2 regions of the Mycolicibacterium sp. P4_G11 genome follow, and region 2 is predicted to be linked to the other one. Evidence: riboswitches for the same ligand, from Rfam matches in the RefSeq annotation. Region 2 holds a riboswitch; the other holds the start of a gene.

Region 1 (3,398 bases), on a different contig from region 2:
CAGGCCATCGCGCGGGACCGCGGGCAGCAGATGAAGGACAAGTTCGGCATCACCGTCGACTTCGCGCCCGACGCCGACGTCACCGAAGAGCCCGACGACGAGGTGATCGGCGACCGCTCCTTCGGTTCGGACCCGCAGAAGGTGACCGAGTACGCCGGCGCGTATGCCGCGGGTCTGCGCGAGGCGGGACTCGTTCCGGTGCTCAAGCACTTCCCCGGTCACGGACACGGCTCGGGCGACTCGCACACCGGTGGCGTGAAGACCCCGCCGCTGGCGGCGCTGAAGGACAACGACCTGGTGCCGTACCGGACGTTGACGACGCAGCAGCCCGTCGCGGTGATGGTCGGCCACCTGCAGGTGCCCGGACTGACGCTCGGCGACGACCCGGCCAGCCTGAGCAAGCCCGCCTACGACCTGCTGCGCAGCGGCGAGTACGGCGGCCCGCCGTTCGACGGTGTGGTGTTCACCGACGATCTGACCGGCATGGCGGCCATCACGCAGCATTTCGGCGTCGCCGACGCGGCGCTCAAGGCGCTCCAGGCCGGCGCCGATGTCGCCCTGTGGATCACCACCGACGGCATTCCCGACGTGCTGGACAAGCTGGAAGCGGCCGCGCAGGCCGGGCAGCTGGACCAGGCTCAGGTCGACAAGTCGGTCCTTCGGGTGGCGGCCATGAAGGGGCCGGGCGCCAAATGCGTGAAGTGAGCTGCGCGTTGCCCAGCCCGAATTGCCGCGCTCCTCAACGCGGCTCGTTCCTCACCGCTTGATCGTCGTCCGGCTACCCTGTTCCGATGGCAGGAGGAACGAAGCGGCTGCCGCGGGCCGTCCGCGAACAGCAGATGCTCGACGCTGCCGTGCAGATGTTCTCGGTGAACGGCTATCACGAGACCTCGATGGACGCGATCGCCGCGCAAGCCGAGATTTCCAAGCCGATGCTGTACCTCTATTACGGCTCGAAGGAAGAGCTGTTCGCCGCGTGCCTGGATCGGGAGCTGACGCGCTTCGTCGACACCGTCCGGGCCGACATCAACTTCGCGCAGAGCCCACGCGACCTGCTGCGCAACGCGGTGCTGTCGTTCATGACGTACATCGACCGCAACCGGGCGTCCTGGATCGTGCTCTACACGCAGGCCACCAGCTCGCAGGCCTTCGCCCACACGGTGCGCGAGGGCCGCGAGAAGATCATCGACCTGGTGGCCCGGCTGCTCAGTGCTGGTACGCGAAACCCGGAGCCGGACAGCGACTTCGAGATGATGGCCGTGGCCCTGGTGGGCGCGGGTGAGGCCATCGCGTCACGCGTCAGCGCCGGCGACACCGATGTCAACGACGCCACCGAGCTGATGATCAACCTCTTCTGGCGCGGCCTGAAGGGCAAGCGCGCCGAGCCGTAGTCGCCAGGGCGGTGACCCTATCGGCGCTGGTATGGTCCGCTTGAGCCAGTCGAACCCAACGCGGTTGGGTCAGGGAATCCGGTGTGAACCCGGAACTGACGCGCAGCGGTGAGGGGGACAGGCGGAGCAACGGCCACTGGCCCCACGGGGGCTGGGAAGGCGCTCCGGCTGGATGATCCCGAGTCCGAAGACCTGCTGGCTCGGGCTCTCGTGGCCTGGCGGCGCGAGGACCCCCACGGATGGACTCCGCGACCAGAGTCCCGGATCGGAAGGCCCCGCCGTGTTTGTCCGCACCATTGTGCTTGTCTCACTGGTTGTTTCGCTCATCTGCTCCTGCGGCGGTCCGCCGGCCGTGGAGTCCCCTGCTGCCGGCACCGGCGGCTATCCCGTCACGCTCGAGAACTGCGGACGTCAGGTGACGGTGAAATCGCCGCCGCAGCGTGCGGTTTCGATCAACCAGCCGGCCAGCGAACTGCTGCTGTCGCTCGGCCTCGCCGATCGCATGGCCGGCACCGCATCATGGAGCGACGCCGTGCGCTCCGACCTCGCCGCCGACAACGCCAAAGTGCCTGTGCTGAGCCGGGATTTCCCGTCGTTCGAGCGGGTGCTGAAGGAGAAGCCCGACTTCGTCTACGCGACGTTCGACTGGTCGTTCACCGACCAGGGCGTGGCCCCACGAGATCGCTTCGAGCGCCTCGGTGTGCCGACGTACCAGTCGTCGAGCGAGTGCGGTGGTCAGGATGCCGCACAGCAGCGCGCGTTGACGCTCGACGACATGTACGCCGAAATCGGGGACATCGCAAAGATATTCGGTGTGCCCGAGCGCGGCGACAAACTGGTCTCGTCGCTGCGTGCGCGGATGGCGACCGCGACCAGCGGACTCGACGCAGACGGCGTCTCCCTGATGTGGTGGTACGCCGGTACCAGAACCCCGTACATCGCGGGCTGCTGCGGGGCGCCCGGCATCATCACGACCGCGGTCGGGGCGCGCAACGCGTTCGCCGACAGCCGGCAGCTGTGGCCGGAAATTTCGTGGGAGGCGATCCTGCAACGCGACCCTGACGTGCTCGTCCTCGCCGACCTCACCCGAGGCGACGACGGCGACAGCGTCGCCGCCAAGATCAAGTTCCTCGAAACCGATCCGGCCGCAAGCAAGTTGAAGGCCGTGCGCGAACGGCGGTGGATCGTGTTGCCGGGCAGTGCGATGGACCCGTCACTGCGCAACGTCGGCGCAGTCGAGACCGCCGCGGCCGGGCTGCGCTCGTTCGGGCTGGGCGGGAAGTCCTGACGGCGGTGCGCACCGCCGGGATGGTGATGTTCGGCCTGACCGGGCTGGCGCTGTCGATCGCGGCGGCCATGATCATCGGGCCTGCCGACCTCGGGATCGGCGACGTGTATGCGGTCGTCGCGCAACATCTTTGGGGCCGCTCGGCGGACATCGCACCGATCGATGACGGCATCGTCTGGGAACTGCGCCTGCCACGGGCGTTGTTGGCTGCCATCTGTGGGGCGGGCCTGGGTATCTGCGGGGCGATCCTGCAGTCGTTGATGCGCAACCCACTGGCCGACCCGTTCATGCTGGGCATCTCCTCCGGCGCGTCCACGGGAGCGGTGCTGGTCGTTGTGGTGGGTATCGGTGGCGCGCTGACGCTGTCGGGCGGCGCGTTCGTGGGTGCGGTGATCGCCTTCGTGGTCGTGCTGGCCCTCGCGGCGGCCGCCGGCGGCGGACCGGACCGGGTGGTGCTCGCCGGAGTCGCTGGTACCCAGCTCTTTTCGGCGACGACGGCGATGGTGGTGTTCTCGTCGGCCGACGCGCAACAAACCCGTGGGGTGCTGTTCTGGTTGCTGGGGTCGCTGGGCGGCGCGAGCTGGCATCAGGTGGCGATGTGCGGCCTCGTCTGCGCGGCCTGCCTCGGTGTCTGTTGGCTGCAGTCGGATGCGTTGGACGCGTTCGCCTTCGGTCGTGACGCGGCCGCTGCGCTGGGCGTCTCGGTGCGGCGGGTCCGG
Region 2 (3,398 bases):
AGCATCCTGAAGCCGAAGCTGGCCCGTGGCGAGCTGCAGACCATCGGTGCGACCACCCTCGACGAGTACCGCAAGTACATCGAGAAGGACGCCGCCCTCGAGCGCCGGTTCCAGCCGGTGCAGGTGGGTGAGCCGACCGTCGAGCACACCATCGAGATCCTTAAGGGTCTGCGCGACCGCTACGAGGCGCACCACCGCGTCTCGATCACCGACGGTGCGCTGGTCGCCGCCGCGACGCTGGCCGACCGGTACATCAACGACCGGTTCCTGCCGGACAAGGCCATCGACCTGATCGACGAGGCCGGCGCCCGCATGCGCATCCGCCGGATGACCGCTCCGCCAGACCTGCGCGAGTTCGACGAGAAGATCGCCGACGCGCGCCGGGAGAAGGAATCGGCCATCGACGCGCAGGACTTCGAGAAGGCAGCCAGGCTGCGCGACTCGGAGAAGACGCTGGTCGCCCAGCGCGCCGAGCGTGAGAAGCAGTGGCGTTCGGGTGACCTCGACGTGGTCGCCGAGGTCGACGATGAGCAGATCGCCGAGGTCCTGGGCAACTGGACCGGCATCCCGGTGTTCAAGCTGACCGAGGCCGAGACCACGCGCCTGCTGCGCATGGAAGACGAGCTGCACAAGCGGATCATCGGCCAGGTCGACGCCGTCAAGGCGGTCTCGAAGGCCATCCGGCGTACCCGCGCCGGCCTGAAGGACCCGAAGCGTCCGTCGGGCTCGTTCATCTTCGCCGGCCCGTCCGGTGTCGGTAAGACCGAGCTGTCTAAGGCGCTGGCCGAGTTCCTGTTCGGCGACGACGACGCGCTCATCCAGATCGACATGGGCGAGTTCCACGACCGCTTCACCGCGTCGCGGCTGTTCGGTGCCCCTCCGGGCTACGTCGGCTACGAAGAGGGCGGCCAGCTCACCGAGAAGGTGCGCCGCAAGCCGTTCAGCGTGGTGCTGTTCGACGAGATCGAGAAGGCCCACCAGGAGATCTACAACAGCCTCCTGCAGGTCCTCGAAGACGGCCGCCTGACCGACGGTCAGGGTCGCACCGTCGACTTCAAGAACACCGTGCTGATCTTCACCTCGAACCTCGGTACGAGCGACATCAGCAAGGCGGTTGGCCTCGGCTTCACCTCCGGTGGCGGCGAGAACAACTACGAGCGCATGAAGCTCAAGGTGCACGACGAGCTGAAGAAGCACTTCCGCCCGGAGTTCCTGAACCGTATCGACGACATCATCGTGTTCCACCAGCTGACGCAGGACGAGATCGTCCAGATGGTCGAGCTGATGATCGCCCGGGTCGGCAAGCAGCTCAAGGCCAAGGACATGGAGATGGAGCTGACGCCGAAGGCGAAGGCGCTCCTGGCCCGTCGCGGTTTCGATCCGGTGCTCGGTGCGCGGCCGCTGCGTCGCACCATCCAGCGCGAGATCGAGGACCAGCTCTCGGAGAAGATTCTCTTCGAAGAGGTCGGCCCCGGTCAGCTGGTCACCGTGGATGTCGAGAACTGGGACGGCGAGAGCGCCAACACCGAGGACGCGAAGTTCACGTTCGCCGGACGTCGCAAGGAATCGGCCGACTTGGCCGAGGCCGCAGTTACCGCCGCCGAATAACGGATCACGAAAAATACCCTCCCCGAACTTCGGTGAGGGTATTTTTCGGTGGGGGTGTATCTTGATCCCGGTATGACGGGGCATGGAAGCCGGTGAGAATCCGGCACGGTTGCGCCACTGTGAAACCCCCGGGGTGAGTCAGATCTTTCGCCGTCGTACAAAACCGAACACGTAGGGGCGCGTGACCCCATAGGAGGTTTGACCATGACGAGCAGTGCAGTTTCGAAGACTGGGCTGGTTTCCGCCGAGGCCCACCGGGCACTCTCGGCCACTCGGGTAGCGGTGCTGCTGGGTGTGACGATCTTTCTGGCGGTGCTGGCGTACTACCTGGTCGGTGTCGACGAGGGCATGATGTCGATGTTCGGCAAGACCGTCGTGGTCCACGAGTGGGTGCACGACTCGCGGCACTTCCTCGGCTTCCCCTGCCACTGATCCAGGGGACCTTGTGGAAATCCGCGTTATCGGGCGCGGAGCCCTCGCCGGTCTGATCGCCGGCATTCTGGGGTTCCTGTTTGCCCGCATTTTTGCCGAACCCGCCATCGACAAGGCCATCGACTACGAGTCCGGCCGCATGGATGTGCTCTCGACCATTCACACCGCCATGGGCCATCCGGTCGAGCCGGACGGACCGGAGCTGTTCAGCCGATCCATCCAGTCGGGCATCGGTGCGGCCACCGGCATCATCGCCTTCTCGGTGGCGATGGGTGCGCTGGTCGCCGTCGCCTATCTGGTGCTGCACGGCCGCTTCAAGGTGCGGCCGCTGGTGCTGGGCTGGGCTATCGCCGGCTTCGGTTTCCTCGGCGTGTACCTGCTGCCGTTCGTGAAGTACCCGGCGAACCCGCCGGCCATCGGCCACGAGTTCACCATGGAGACCCGCGGCTTCCTGTACCTGGGCATGGTGTGGGGATCGCTGACGCTGCTGGGGCTCGCGGTGTTCGCCGCGCGCAAGCTGTCCGCGAAGGTCGGCTGGGCACGCGCGGTCGGGATCGCGGTGCTCGGGTTCTTCGTGGTGTACGGCGGCCTGCTGGCGGCGCTGCCGTCGCTCGGCGATCTGGCCGCCAACGTCGAGCACTCCGGCGAACTCGGCTTTGCGCGCGCCGCAACCGAGACACCGCAGCCGATCACCAACACCTTCACCACGCCGGTGACCATCGACGGCAAGGTCTACGCCCCCGGGCAGCTGATATACCCGGGCTTCGACGCCGACCTGCTGTGGAAGTTCCGGTGGTACTCGCTGCTCGATCAGGCACTGATCTGGGCGGTCATCGGGCTGGTGTTCGGCGGGCTCGTCGAGCGTTACCTCGGTGGCGCGAAGCAGGCCGTGCCGGCAAAGGATGTGGCAGCAGCCGTCTGACGATTCCGGTTGCTGCGCACTACAGTTCGAGGCGTACCGACCAACGAAAGGCTGCAGCATGCTGGTTGTCACGACGAATGACCTGCCCGGGTGGGAGATTCAGCGAGTCTGCGGTGAGGTGTTCGGCCTTACCGTCCGGTCCCGGAACGCCTTCGCGCAGATGGGTGCCGGCTTCAAGGCGATGTTCGGCGGCGAGCTGCAGGGCATGACCAAGAACCTGGCCGAGAGCCGCAACGAGGCCATGGGCCGGCTCCTCCAGGAATGTCAGGCCCGCGGCGGCAATGCCATTGTCGCGATGCGGTTCGACACCACCGAGATCGGTGATGTGTGGACCGAGATCTGCGCGTATGGCACTGCGGTGCAGGCGGTTCCGGTCACCGATGCCGCTCGCTACACGGCGCAGCAGCTGGGTTACGGCGGTGGCCCGGCTGGTCCG

The links. Region 2 has a riboswitch for cobalamin ahead of AC1U2B_RS04750 (CbtB domain-containing protein). Riboswitches for the same ligand answer to the same signal wherever they lie in the genome.
Region 1: linked by a shared signal. The riboswitch ahead of AC1U2B_RS24315 (ABC transporter substrate-binding protein) and the one ahead of AC1U2B_RS04750 (CbtB domain-containing protein) in region 2 are both predicted to bind cobalamin.

What each region holds. Positions count from the first base shown of each region.
Region 1 covers NZ_JBFUJW010000012.1:165,097-168,494, forward strand. Annotated here, with positions in the region: gene AC1U2B_RS24305 (glycoside hydrolase family 3 N-terminal domain-containing protein) at 1-705, shown strand, start outside; gene AC1U2B_RS24310 (TetR/AcrR family transcriptional regulator) at 792-1,391, shown strand; cobalamin riboswitch at 1,421-1,605, shown strand; gene AC1U2B_RS24315 (ABC transporter substrate-binding protein) at 1,672-2,679, shown strand; gene AC1U2B_RS24320 (FecCD family ABC transporter permease) at 2,700-3,398, shown strand, end outside.
Region 2 covers NZ_JBFUJW010000002.1:193,488-196,885, reverse strand. Annotated here, with positions in the region: gene AC1U2B_RS04755 (ATP-dependent Clp protease ATP-binding subunit) at 1-1,608, shown strand, start outside; adenosylcobalamin (AdoCbl) riboswitch at 1,666-1,810, shown strand; gene AC1U2B_RS04750 (CbtB domain-containing protein) at 1,813-2,040, shown strand; gene AC1U2B_RS04745 (CbtA family protein) at 2,054-2,962, shown strand; gene AC1U2B_RS04740 (YbjQ family protein) at 3,021-3,398, shown strand, end outside.